3 regions of the Leuconostoc sp. JNUCC 76 genome follow, and region 1 is predicted to be linked to each of the others. Evidence: riboswitches for the same ligand, from Rfam matches in the RefSeq annotation. Region 1 holds a riboswitch; each other region holds the start of a gene.
The links. Region 1 has a riboswitch for thiamine pyrophosphate ahead of JNUCC76_RS03750 (ECF transporter S component). Riboswitches for the same ligand answer to the same signal wherever they lie in the genome.
Positions count from the first base shown of each region.

Region 1 (4,291 bases):
TTTTGAATTGGCTTTGTCACATCGTTAGCGATAACGCGCACTGCTTGAACTTTAAACAAATCACGAATTTTCACAGCGTATTCTTGTACAGAAATTGGTTGCACTAATTGTCCAATCCTGCCAAGACCCGTTCTCTTATCTACATTTGGTACCAGAGGCACTGCATTTTGAATACCGAGCGCTTCAGCCAGCCAATCGTTCATGCCACCTTGTGCACTATCCATATTAGTATGTGAAGCATAAACAACAATATGGTGTTGAATCAAATCTGCATACATTCGATTTTGAGGCTGTGATAAGTCTAGATTTTTTGCCGGAAAGAACATGACCTCATGGTGTGCCCATATAAAATCGACCTGATTATCAATTGCTTCTTGAACCACTTCTGGACGAACATCAAGGGCTGTTATTACTCGATGCACGGGCTGTTTAGGATCACCAATTTGCAGTCCCGTAGGGTCACCCTCCTCAGCTAATTGTTTGGGCGCAAAAATCTCAATCTTGTCAATTAGCTCTTGTGCAATCACTTGATAACCTCCTGAATTTGCTGATATTTGTTTTTCCAATCTTGATAAATGGGTGAATCAGTTTTTCCAGCAAATTCAAGATTTTCAAAAATTGTGTCGATACGGTCCAATTCTTTCTGCCATTTAGCAACAAAAACGGACGTTTTGCTCTTTCGCAAGACAGGACCAAATTTTTTATCAAGGCTTGATAAAATTTGGGTGCCCTTTGTTGCAATCATAATTTCATAAAAATGGTTATCCTCTTGTTCAACAACCTCGTCGTTAATTTTATACTGATGGTTGTTTAGCCATGTTCGCACAACGTGCTCATCAGTATTGGGTTGTAGTATAAGCGTTTCAAAATGTTTTGCTCTTGAAAATCCCGCTTCTAATATGTCTGTAATTAAGACACCGCCCATACCAGCGATTGTGACTGTGTCAATATGATCCTCATCTTTAATTGCCGCTAATCCATTCGCCAATCTCGCCTCAAGTTGTGTGGTTAACGATTTTCGAACAATTTCGTGCTGCGCATTTTCGTAAGGTCCTTTAGCAACCTCACCAGCAATTGCGAACGAAATTTTGTTATTAATTAATAAATTAGCAGGTAAATAAGCGTGATCAGAGCCAATATCGGCTAACCTTGCGCCTTTGGGTACAAATGAAGCCACAGCTGCAAGCCGTGGTGAAAGATGAATACTGTCCATTTTCTATCCTTAGAGTTGTTTTTTACTCATTTTAGTATAACAAATAACTCAATATCTCGCTGATATCATGTACTTTTAATTAATAAAGACCACAAGTTACATCATACTCAAATTTCTTCATTAAAAACATTAAAATGTTAGAAAATATAACATTATTTGGTGATTAAATTCTATAACATACGAATGAATAGTTTGCACGATAATTGGTCCTGTGTTACACTCTATGCGTGAGCTTTTCACAAATAACTGAAAACACCAAAATCTGGGGTGCCGTCGTGCTGAGATAAAACCCATTACACCTGATCTAGATAATACTAGCGTAGGGAGATTTACTTGAAAATGTATTTATGAAATGACATATCTTACCAGTACTATGTTTTGTAACGTTATCACTATAATATGTGATGATGAAATAACACAAGTTTGTTAAGTGTCGTTTATGCATTGAAATTATGACCACAATTTTTCAAGCCAGTCTTCCTTGTGAAGTCTGGCTTTTTCTAATTACACCCGATTTTGCGGTGATTTCGGCTACATCAATTATTAACCAATAAGTCATGAAAACAGTTGTATATCTCATACTCTTATTGGTTAATATCGGAAATTTTAGGAGGTTTTGCAAATGTCTGCAAACAAATGGTCACTTCGCGATGTTATCTTCATCGCACTAATCGGTGTGTTTTTTGGATTTATATTTTGGGCTTGGGCATTTGGCTATAATGTCATCGCTGCCTTTTTAACACCATTCGGATTAAGCGCATATGCTAATGATGCAACATTGGGTCCTTGGCTAATGGCTGGTCCTATGGCTGGGTTCATCTTACGTCGTCCTGGTGCATCTATTATAGGTGAAACACTTGGCGGCACAATTGAAATGGTTTTTGGCTCTCAATGGGGTGTCATGAATGTTGTCGCTGCATTAATCCAAGGGTTTGGTACCGAACTTGGATTTGCTGTATTTGGCTACCGTCGTTGGGACAAAACGAGTTTGTCAATGTCTGTCATCACAGTTACTATTGTGACATTTATTTGGGACCTTTTCCGCAATGGATATGCTGATTATTCATTTGGTTTGTTGATTGGATTATTCATTACTCGTCTCATTTCAGCAGCTATTTTTGCAGGAGTTATCGTTTACTTCACACAAAAACTAGTTGCTAAATCAGGTATTCTAGAGGTTAATAAAAACGAGGTGGTCTCATGATATCAAGTATTGCAGTCCAAGTATTACCAATGACAGCTGATACAGAAAAAATCATTCGCATAGTTGATCATGTGATTGCTTACATTGACAAGAGTGGTGTCAACTATCAGGTAGGTGCTTTTGAATCAACTCTTGACGGTGATTACGATCAATTAATGGATATTTTGAAAAATCTGCCGAAGGTTGCAGCAGAAATTAGTGACATTCCTGTCATGGTTTACAGCAAAATAAACATGGCTACAGATTCTGATGTTTTAACCATTGCAAAGAAAACAGATAAATATAAATAAGCGGAATTTCCGCGTACATAGGGAATTATTATGGTTACTCGTTTAAAACATATCAGTTTGTCATATGGCAACACAAAAATACTTGATGATACCACTATGTCAATATCTCACAATAGTTTTAACCTATTAATCGGTCCATCTGGCTCTGGAAAATCAACCCTTCTCCGAATATTTGCAGGACTATATCCCCAACTAAAAGGTGAAGTGCTTGTTAATGATCAATCAGTTACCACATTACCAGCTAACGAAAAAGCTAAAGTCGTCGGTTTTTTATTTCAAGATCCAGACACTCAATTTGTTATGAAAACACCACTGGAAGAATTGATTTTTACTTTAGAAAACTTGCAAGTTCATCCTTCTGATATCAAGCAACGTGCAACGCATGCTCTAGAATTTGTTGGTATCTCAGAATTAACTCATCAAGATATTAACACCTTATCAGGTGGTGAAAAGCAAAAAGTTGCATTAGCTATCATTGTTGCAATGCAAAGTGATTTCTTATTATTAGACGAACCTTTTGCAAATATTGATAGCCAATCTCGTCAGGATCTATTAGCTAAATTGAAAGATTTACAAAAACAGGGACAAACCACTATATTAATCACTGATCACGATTTACATGGGTACGAACCACTTGTTGATCATGTATGGGAAATACACCACAAAAAAGTAACAACTGTTAATAACTTTCAGAATCGTATTTTACCGGAACAAAATGTCCACCTGCAATTACCTAAAGAAGGTGTTTTGCAATTAAAAAACTTTGAACTTTTAGTGGGACAACGTCAATTAATTAGTATTTCTGATTTATCTTTGGCTCCTGGTGGAATTACGCTCCTTACTGGAGCAAATGGCACAGGCAAGTCATCCCTTTTTAATGCGCTAACTCGTCTAAAATCCTACCAAGGTGACATTTTGTATATGGATCAAAATATCAAAAAATTTAATGCTGCAAAATATGCAAAACAAGTAGCATTGATATTTCAAAATGCAGAACGACAATTTTTACGAATGACGATTCGTGAGGAAATCGCGTTGAGCGTGCAACATGCGCAGCAACCAGAAAAATGGTCCGAAAAAGTCATTACTCGTTATTTAGAGCGCTTAAATTTGGATGGACTACAAGATCATGTCGTTTATCAGCTCTCTGGCGGGCAAAAGAAAAAAGTTCAACTCTTGGTGATGCTAATTGTTGGTACACCAATATTATTGTTAGACGAACCTATTGCTGGTCTGGACACAGATTCTGTTCGTGTTGTAGGCGAAATTTTACGAGAAATCGCAGACATTGGACGACAACGTTTTATTATTATTAGCCACCAACTAGATCAGCTACGCCCAATCATTGATTATCATTTGCATCTATCTAATCGAACGTTACAATATATGGAGCATTTTTTATGAATCCAAGTGTTAAATTTCTACTTATACTTATCGTTAGCATCGAACTAACTTTTGTCCTGAATTATCAAATCAATGTTGTTGTAACGATTGTTGCTGGTATTTATCTTGTTCTTTCAAAACTGTCTTGGAAACGTTATTTGCTATTAATTGCCATGCCTATCTTGCCTGTCTTAGGTGCAT
Region 1 is NZ_CM132206.1:725,742-730,032, reverse strand. It holds gene JNUCC76_RS03760 (Nif3-like dinuclear metal center hexameric protein) at 1-527, opposite strand, end outside; gene JNUCC76_RS03755 (tRNA (adenine(22)-N(1))-methyltransferase) at 524-1,213, opposite strand; TPP riboswitch at 1,467-1,556, shown strand; gene JNUCC76_RS03750 (ECF transporter S component) at 1,836-2,417, shown strand; gene JNUCC76_RS03745 (thiamine-binding protein) at 2,414-2,707, shown strand; gene JNUCC76_RS03740 (ATP-binding cassette domain-containing protein) at 2,738-4,111, shown strand; gene JNUCC76_RS03735 (energy-coupling factor transporter transmembrane component T family protein) at 4,108-4,291, shown strand, end outside.

Region 2 (4,291 bases), 190 kb from region 1:
AGCTTCTTCCCTTCATCGTTTCCTGCCACCAAAACGGTTGTTGTATTTTCACCAACCATTCCACTTTGTAGCGTAGCAGCAAAATTTGTATTAAATGCCTTAAGTACTATGCTATCTGGTAACTTATTTTGTAGTTCTTCTGCTGCTGAACTATTAGCTGGAACGACTAATTCATTCCAAGTCTCAAAGTTCAAGGGATTTGTTATATCAACAACAACTTTTCCTTTTAATTCTTGTTTGTATTGTTGAGCGATTGTGTCTAAAGCAGGATAAGGCACAGCCAAAATAACTAATTCACTAAGACTTGTCGTTGTATCCTCTGGAGTTAAATAGTTGACACCATTGCCAGCTTTTTCAAAATTAGCTCCGATTGCCTGTCCCATATTGCCTTTACCAAAAATTGTTACTTTCATGATAGAACCTCATTTCTATAATTATTTGTTTTGTTCACTATAATAACTATAGTACGTTTGCAACCTAATTGATAGTAGGCAGTTTAAAGTTAGTAGATATCTATTAGTAACTTATTGGTATATCAATAACTTGCCTTTATGCTTAACATTTCATTCACTTAATTGCTTTTTTTCAATTGTGAATATTTAATGTTAAATACCCATTGAGGATCACTGCACAGCAAGTCAATTTGGTTAATGACTTCTCTCCTGAAGTTTTCCATGCCGCTTGTTAGTGACAGTGCTTTTTCAGCTGCTATATTGAGGTAGCTAATTGCAAATTGACTGGCAACCCATGGATCTTTACCGACCGCAAGAAGTGTAGTTATCATTGCACCAACCATGTCTCCTGTCCCAACAAACTTATTCAATTCATCGACGCCATTGTTTAAAATAAGGTATTTATCATTTTGAACAATGACATCCTTTTTTCCTGTTGCCACAAACACGGTATCGGCATAATCAGTTGTTATTTGTTTCAAAGAAAAAATGAGATCTTTTAACGCTTGATCATGCTGATCAGAGCTAGCACCATCAATACCTTTTGCTAATGATGGTAAGCCGACAAATCTTCTGATTTCTGAAGTATTTCCTTTGATGACTGTTGGATGATTACGCGCCATAGCCATTCCTAACTTTGTTCGTGTGACTCATTAAGTCGACCCATGTTTAATAGTAATGCATCTGTTGACTGAAATAATGACGAAAATTCACGGGTATCACTACTCATGATAGGTTTACCACCAAGATACAATATAGTATTAGCCACCGTTTATAACGTAATATCATTGGTTATGCAATGTACTAACGTGCCTTTTGCAAAGGTAAAATTGATTTAATTTTTATTAATTCATTTTTTATAGCTATGCTACCCAACAAACATTCTCTGAATTTCTTTAAAAGAATTTATTTTTAGCAAATTTACTAAAGCAAAATAAGCGATTACTGATCCAATTATGGTTGCACCCACAAAACGAGGTGTATACACAAACCAATATAAATTTTGTTGTTGTCCAGTAAACCAGACCATCACCGGAACTGAAATTAACGATCCTACAATTCCGGTTCCAAGAACTTCACCAAAAATTGACCAATACATATTACGTCCACACTTATACAAGATACCTGCACCAAAAGCGCCAAAAATTGAACCAGTCAAAGCCAATGGCGGTATACCTAGCATTAGCATTCTTATTATTCCAGTGATTACTGCCATAAAAACTGCATATACTGGTCCTAGAATTACACCAGCAATAATATTCATGACACTGGACATTGGTGCCATACCTTCAATTCTAAAAATTGGAGATAGCACGATATCTAGCGCTATCATAATTGTAACGACCATTATTTTTGTTAACTTAACATTTTTATTCATTATGATTTCCTTTTTAATATTCCATTGTATTTTTATATTTTAATGATTGTGTTAATTTCGATTAGAGCATAGTTAAACCACCATCTATGAATAGACATTGGCGGTCATATTATTTGCAAGCTTTCAGGCCAGAAATACAGCTGAACCTGCCACATCATAATTAAATTCCTTTTCCAATAAAAAAAGTGCCCTTAAATACATAAAAAAGGACACTTTTGACAACAGTACATGTCGTTATCAAATATTGGTCACTTTCCTACGCTAGTATTAACTAGATCAGGTTCAAAGGGACCGATATACATCATCTCAGTCTTTGCGACGCCCCTAGTGATTATTATTCATTTTTCAAAAAATTCCTTTCAATAAGTCATTTTATGCAATAAAAAAACATTTTTCTCACCTAGAGAAAAATGCTACGTTAAAAAATGTAGCACTTTCCTACGCTGATGTTAATCAGTTCAGGTTCGAAGGGTTCTTCTCAGCCATTTTGGCGCCCCTAGCACAAACATTATTGTATCATAATTTTCCTATTAAATCTAAATAATTCATTCTATTTTTCACATAACTTTATCATTAAGTGATAGACTTACAGATGAAATTTACTTTTCACAAATCCGCCAGTCGAGAATATAAAAATACCAATCTGCTACTAAACACAGACCAGTATTTCGATGTCTCGTCATTAAGGCTGTACTTGCGTTTTCCCCTGCTCATCATTGTACAACTTCGTATCATATATTTTGATAAATGGTAGGTAAATAATGAAAGCTATTACAACACAGATTATTGCTAAGACTGCTGCTTTCCAATCAACGGTACTAATAAATGCACCGATTCCGGCTGGGGATGGCCATGGTGCTTGAATAACAATTGGCCGAATGATATGGAAGTTAATAGCTGCATAAGCAACGGAAGCTGTTGCCATTGGTGCCAAGAAAAATGGAATAGCTAGATAAGGATTATAAACAATTGGTAGTCCAAATATTAACGGCTCGTTAATATTGAAAAATGATGGTACAATTGAAGCTCGACCCAAAACTTTGAGCTGTTCGGAACGTGCTAGTAAAGTAATAAATATGCATAATCCAAGTGTCGCACCAGAACCACCTAAGATAGCAAAGGCATTATTAAATTCTCCAGCAAACGGTATGTTAGCCCCATTTGAATTTGCTACCATATTTGCTAAGAAGATAGGCGTAATGAATGCGGAAATAATGTTAGCGCCATGAATACCAACAATCCACAAGGCATGAATCAAGAACTCAATCACCATAATTCCTAGCCAGGTGCTAGTCATGCTTGTGACGAAGCTAAATGGTATTGCAATCATTTTGAAAATGTCAGTACCGAGTAACACTAAGGAACCATTAATACCCAGTACAACAAAAGCAATAACGAAAGTTGGAATTAATGCCGTAAATGATCTTGATACACCTTCCGGTACAGCATCCGGCATTTTAATCGTCCAGTTATGTTTCACACAGAATGAATACAACCAGACTGCTAAAATAGCCATAATAATCGCTGTGAAAATACCACTTGTTCCAACACGGTCGATTGTGCTGGTCATTCTAAATCCGTTGATAACTGTTTCGTCCTTGGATATGGTATTTAGCAGAACAATTTTTCCACCTTTTAAAACCAATTCTGGCAAGCACATAAAGAATGCAAATAGCGATAAGAAGGCACCATTTAATGGCGCTACTTTTAGTTTATCTTCTGTTTGAATAATACGCGTTAATTCAAAACCAATTGCTAAACTAAAATACATGGCTAAGATACCCATGGTTGCTGTGTTGGCAATCATGTACAAATCGCTAAACTTAAAGAATGTTGCGTCGAAAAAATCATTTAAGAACGGAAATACTGTCGGCAATATATTCAAAACTAATATCATAGATCCCACAATTGTAAAAGGGATTGAAGCCATACCAGCAGCCATGATCGCTCTCACAATTCTATATTGTGAAACTTTGGTCATTGGTTTCAAAAGCACTTTTTGCAGGAAGTTAAACATAGGTCCATTTTCCATAACTATTTCATCTCCTTATTATTTTTAAGAACGGACTGATAGGCTGTCAAACGTGCGTAATATTTATCGTGATTTGTTGCAATCAAGCCTAACCTTTTGTTAACTATGAGAAGCATGCTACTACTGAGTAATAACAGGATTAGTACCACTAAGCGGTTACTACCAGTATTTTGTATAAATTGGTAAAAAAATGTAAATAACGATGTTGGGATGCTCACCATTAAAATGATATTCACGATAAGCTGTGATCTGAAGAACACTTTTGAATAAATCAGTTGATTCGTATGATGTCCAAATAACTTAATTTGTTCAAGAATTGCTAGCGAAGCGATAAGCATTAAAGCAACAGGTATTAGTGCCACTGGGGTCTGCCACATAATTATGGCCCAATACAAGTTTACGAACAGAAAGAATGCCGTGGCATAACGG
Region 2 is NZ_CM132206.1:912,865-917,155, reverse strand. It holds gene JNUCC76_RS04550 (NADPH-dependent F420 reductase) at 1-413, opposite strand, end outside; partial or broken gene JNUCC76_RS04545 (hydroxyethylthiazole kinase) at 572-1,182, opposite strand; gene thiW (energy coupling factor transporter S component ThiW) at 1,321-1,785, opposite strand; TPP riboswitch at 2,067-2,166, opposite strand; TPP riboswitch at 2,249-2,338, opposite strand; gene celB (PTS cellobiose transporter subunit IIC) at 2,513-3,847, opposite strand; gene JNUCC76_RS04530 (sugar transporter) at 3,865-4,291, opposite strand, start outside.
Region 2: it holds a riboswitch for thiamine pyrophosphate, as region 1 does, so the genes downstream of both, thiW (energy coupling factor transporter S component ThiW) here and JNUCC76_RS03750 (ECF transporter S component) in region 1, are expected to answer to the same signal.

Region 3 (4,291 bases), 930 kb from region 1:
ACGAACCCTCATAATCGTGTAATCTTGCAAAAGTAAGCAGTAAGCTTGATTTCCCAATACCGTTGGGTCCAGTAATTAAGGTGATTTTATCTTTTGCCCATTCAAAACTGCTATTCTTCAAAATAGATTGTTTATCGTTTTTTACCGTCACATTTGCCATACTAAACACAGACTCATTGAAGTCATCATTAGTAACAATACTATCATTTACATCTTGTTTAAAAAAAGAAGACCAAACTGTAGAATTAACACAGGCTATATGTCGATTTTCAATACGATATAAATCTGTTATAAGATTTTCATATCCACTTGTGTCGTGATCTGAAACTAAAATGCCATGCCCCTGATCAACTAATTTTTTTAGCAATACTTGTAACTCCTGTCGATGTTCTGGATCAACGGCCGCAAAAGGTTCATCCAATAAAATAATTTCTGCGCCCATCGCTAATGTTTCAGCCAAAGCAACCTTTTGCAATTCGCCACCTGACAAGTATGAAAGTTCTCGGTGTCGTAGCGATTCAATGCCTACTTCTGATAAAGCAGAATTAATTCTCTTATCAATTTCCTCGGTAGTTAAAGATAAATTTTCTAACGAAAAAATCAATTCATCTTCTACACGATCCATGGCAAATTGTTGATCTGGATGCTGAAATAGCATGGCAACTTTTTTAGCACGATGGTTCGCTTTGATTTGAGCAATTGACTGATGATTCAAAGACACTTTCTGTGACAATTCGCCGCCATATTTAGGATATAATCCAGCTAAGGCAGTCATCAAAGTTGATTTGCCACATCCAGATGAACCAACTAATAATATAAATTGTTCTGGTCTAATCTCCAGCGAAATATCTTCTAAGATAATTTCATCGTCAAATTTAATATCCAAATGATTGGCCTTTAATTCTGTCATACTTTTATTGACCTTATCGATTTGTTTTTAATAATTTAGACTTCTCTAGCAAGTTGACAATCCAGTAAACTAATAGACCGGCAAAGAATGCAATTGAAATCCAGCGAACAATAAACAACCCAACTAGCATACCAAAATCAAATTGTAGATATCCGTCGTGGAATAATGACCAGATGAATGTCACGCATGTTCCGGTAAATGTTGATAAAATCAAACCCATTTTCCAGCTTTTATATCCTGTCAAGGTAAAACCAAGTTCTGATCCGATACCTTGAATAAATCCAGAAATTAGTGTTGCAACACCCCAATAGCCGCCCAACAAGGCTTCTCCAGTGGCGCCAAGCAATTCACCTATTAATCCCGCACCAACACGTTTCAATAAATAACTAGCCAATGGGGCTGCCATCATCCATGGCCCAATAGTGATTGCGATGGTATATTGGTGTAACCCAAGCGGAACTAAGACAGCATCAAGTGCTGTGTACACTGGATCCATAATAAAATAAATCACACCAAAGGCAATACCAATCAACGCCATTAAAATAACTTCTCGCAAAGACCACTTCCCTTTTGATCCCGCTGTTACTGTTTCTACTTGTTCCATAAACATCTCTCCTCTTGTTTCGAGGTCGTATGTTTCGATAAAATACCTTTTATAGTTATAAGTGTCTATACAAAAAGCCACCAACCACAAAAGAATTTAGTGATTGATGGCATCAAAAAGACATCTTAATCTAACTTATTCTTCCTTCGCAGGTATTAACCTGACAGGTTCAATGGGTATTATCTCAACCTTACGGTACCCCAGATAAAATATTAACTTCGTGGATCAGTATAACCCATTCTAATTTTAAATGCAAAAAAATTTCTAGCCCATTAACTGCGCTATAAAACCATTTGCAATTTTAATTTTTCAGTGCTATGCTAATCACATTAAAAAAATATATGCTGTCCACTAGGGGTGCCTTCTTGGCTGAGATGATATTACTTATCAATCCCTTCGAACCTGATCTAGTCAATGCTAGCGTAGGAAAGTGGTATTCTTTTTACAAAAGATACTCTTTTTTGCCTGGTCAAGAGAGAGTTTTTTTGTTGGACATGTAAACATTTTAGGAGAAATTATGTTTTCAGAAGAATTACGCACCCAAGCTGCACCAATTATGACAGCCATTCATGGTCACGCATTTGTTCGTGGCATTGCGGACGGTCACGTTCCCCGAGAAGCTTTAATTTTTTACGTTGAACAAGATTTCCAATATCTTAGTGAATTCATCAAAATTTATGCCAATGCCATTACCAAATTAACTAATCGTAATGAAATGAAATTTTTTGCTGATTCAATTGATTTCATTTTAAATAGCGAAATTCATCCCCATCATGTTTTTTGTGAGGTTGCCGGTGTTGAATATGAAAAATTGCAACACGCCACACCAACACCTAAAGCATACCTATACGAATCACATATGTATCGCGCGGCTGACACCGGCTCCTTATTAAATATTCTAGCTGCTTTTCAGGCATGCCCTTGGACCTATAATGAAATTGCAAAAAAACAAGTTCAAGAGAAAGCGAACACAAATGATAACCCATTCAAAAGCTGGATTGATTTTTATGATAATACAGATGATGATTCGGAAGTTTCACTATCCGATAAAATCTTTGAATGGATAGATCGCTTAGCAGAAAATGCAACAACTCAACAACGCCAACAGGCAAAACAGTTTTTTCTTAAAAGTTGTGAATTAGAATGGCAGTTCTGGGAACAAGCCTACCACCAAGAAGACTGGCGCTTCAAAGATGTATTAAATCAGGCAAGCATTTTGTAAAGAAGTGAAATTTAATAACACAAAATTATTTGTTTGTAGCTTTCAAAAAAGCCAATTTTAATTCAGCATTGTCTTCTGGTGTACCTAACGCAATACGAATCCACTCAGGATTAAGTCGATCGTTGACTTGGAAACCTTGTTCTAATAATTTTTGACCAACCTTTTTCGTCTCGCCAACCTTTATCCAAATAAAATTAGCCTGTGATTCATAAAACTTAAACTTGTTTTGAATCAAAAATTCTTGGAACTTTTGGCGCTCTACTTGAAAACGTTGGGCATTTTTCTGTAAGTATTCTTGATCCAATACAGCAGCCGTGCCACCAGCAATCTGATAGGTTGATAAGTTATACGGTAAACGGACTGCTTGCATCGCACTATAAAGGGGATCTTGCATAATGCCATATCCAACACGTAAATTAGCTAGACCATATGCCTTTGATAAGGTACGTAGCACAACCAAGTTTGTATACTCAGCTACCAAAGGTGCCATAGTAGCATCAGGTTCATCTACAAAATCATAGTAGGCTTCGTCTACTACTAATGTAATATTTACTGGTAGCTTGTCCAAAAAGCGCTTAATGGAGCCGATTGTTTCGAATACTCCTGTTGGATTGTTGGGATTAGCTATCCATACCATAGCGGTTTTATCATCAATAGCATCTAAAATCGCATCAAAATCAACATGCCCATTATCAACATTAACGGGTATTTTTTTTGTTGTAGACTGTTCGATTTGTGCATGCATCGCATATTCACCAAATGTCGGATTGGGAATAATAATATTTGATTCTGGTTCCAACACAACACGAGTCAACAGCTCAATCAATTCATCTGCGCCAGCACCAAATACCAAATGTTGTGGATCAACGTGATTTAACTTAGCTACTGCTGCACGTAGTTCTGTCGCTTGCCCATCTGGATAATAACCTAAAACATCATCTGAAACAGCTCGTACAGCTTGAGCAACTTTTGGTGATGGACCATACACAGACTCGTTGGCTGATAAGCGAGCTAAATGTTGCAAGCCATACTTTGCTTTTACAGCTTCTACTGGTAATTCTGCTTGATAAGCTGCTAAATCTTTAACTGTCTTTTTCATTTTTCTTGTCTCCTCGCCAATCAGCGCGTTCATGCAATAATGATTTTTTCCCTAAACGTGACCCTAATTCATCTTTAATATCATCTAAACTGACACCCTTTTCAACTAATAAGACCATTAAATGAAACAATAAATCTGAAGTTTCATAAATTAACTCTTCATTATTATTTTTGGCGCCGAGAATTACTTCTGTGCTTTCTTCTCCCAATTTTTTTAGGATTTTATCTAATCCTTTTTGATATAGATAATCAGTATAGGATCCAGTTTGAGGATTTTGTTTGCGATCAAGTGCTTGTTCATAAAGTTCTTCAATTGTTTGTTGTGGCATCATTTCTCCTTTTTAGTGTGGTATTTACTCTTTTGGAAAATAACCATCAGTCCATTTATTTGTAATTGCTGCTTGATTTGCATCTGCTAAACTTTCACCCTTTATCGTGTTAAAAAAGCATGAGTAAG
Region 3 is NZ_CM132206.1:1,651,428-1,655,718, forward strand. It holds gene JNUCC76_RS08265 (ABC transporter ATP-binding protein) at 1-910, opposite strand, end outside; gene JNUCC76_RS08270 (ECF transporter S component) at 924-1,514, opposite strand; TPP riboswitch at 1,638-1,727, opposite strand; TPP riboswitch at 1,858-1,960, shown strand; gene tenA (thiaminase II) at 2,032-2,736, shown strand; gene hisC (histidinol-phosphate transaminase) at 2,762-3,835, opposite strand; gene hisE (phosphoribosyl-ATP diphosphatase) at 3,819-4,163, opposite strand; gene hisI (phosphoribosyl-AMP cyclohydrolase) at 4,188-4,291, opposite strand, start outside.
Region 3: it holds a riboswitch for thiamine pyrophosphate, as region 1 does, so the genes downstream of both, JNUCC76_RS08270 (ECF transporter S component) here and JNUCC76_RS03750 (ECF transporter S component) in region 1, are expected to answer to the same signal.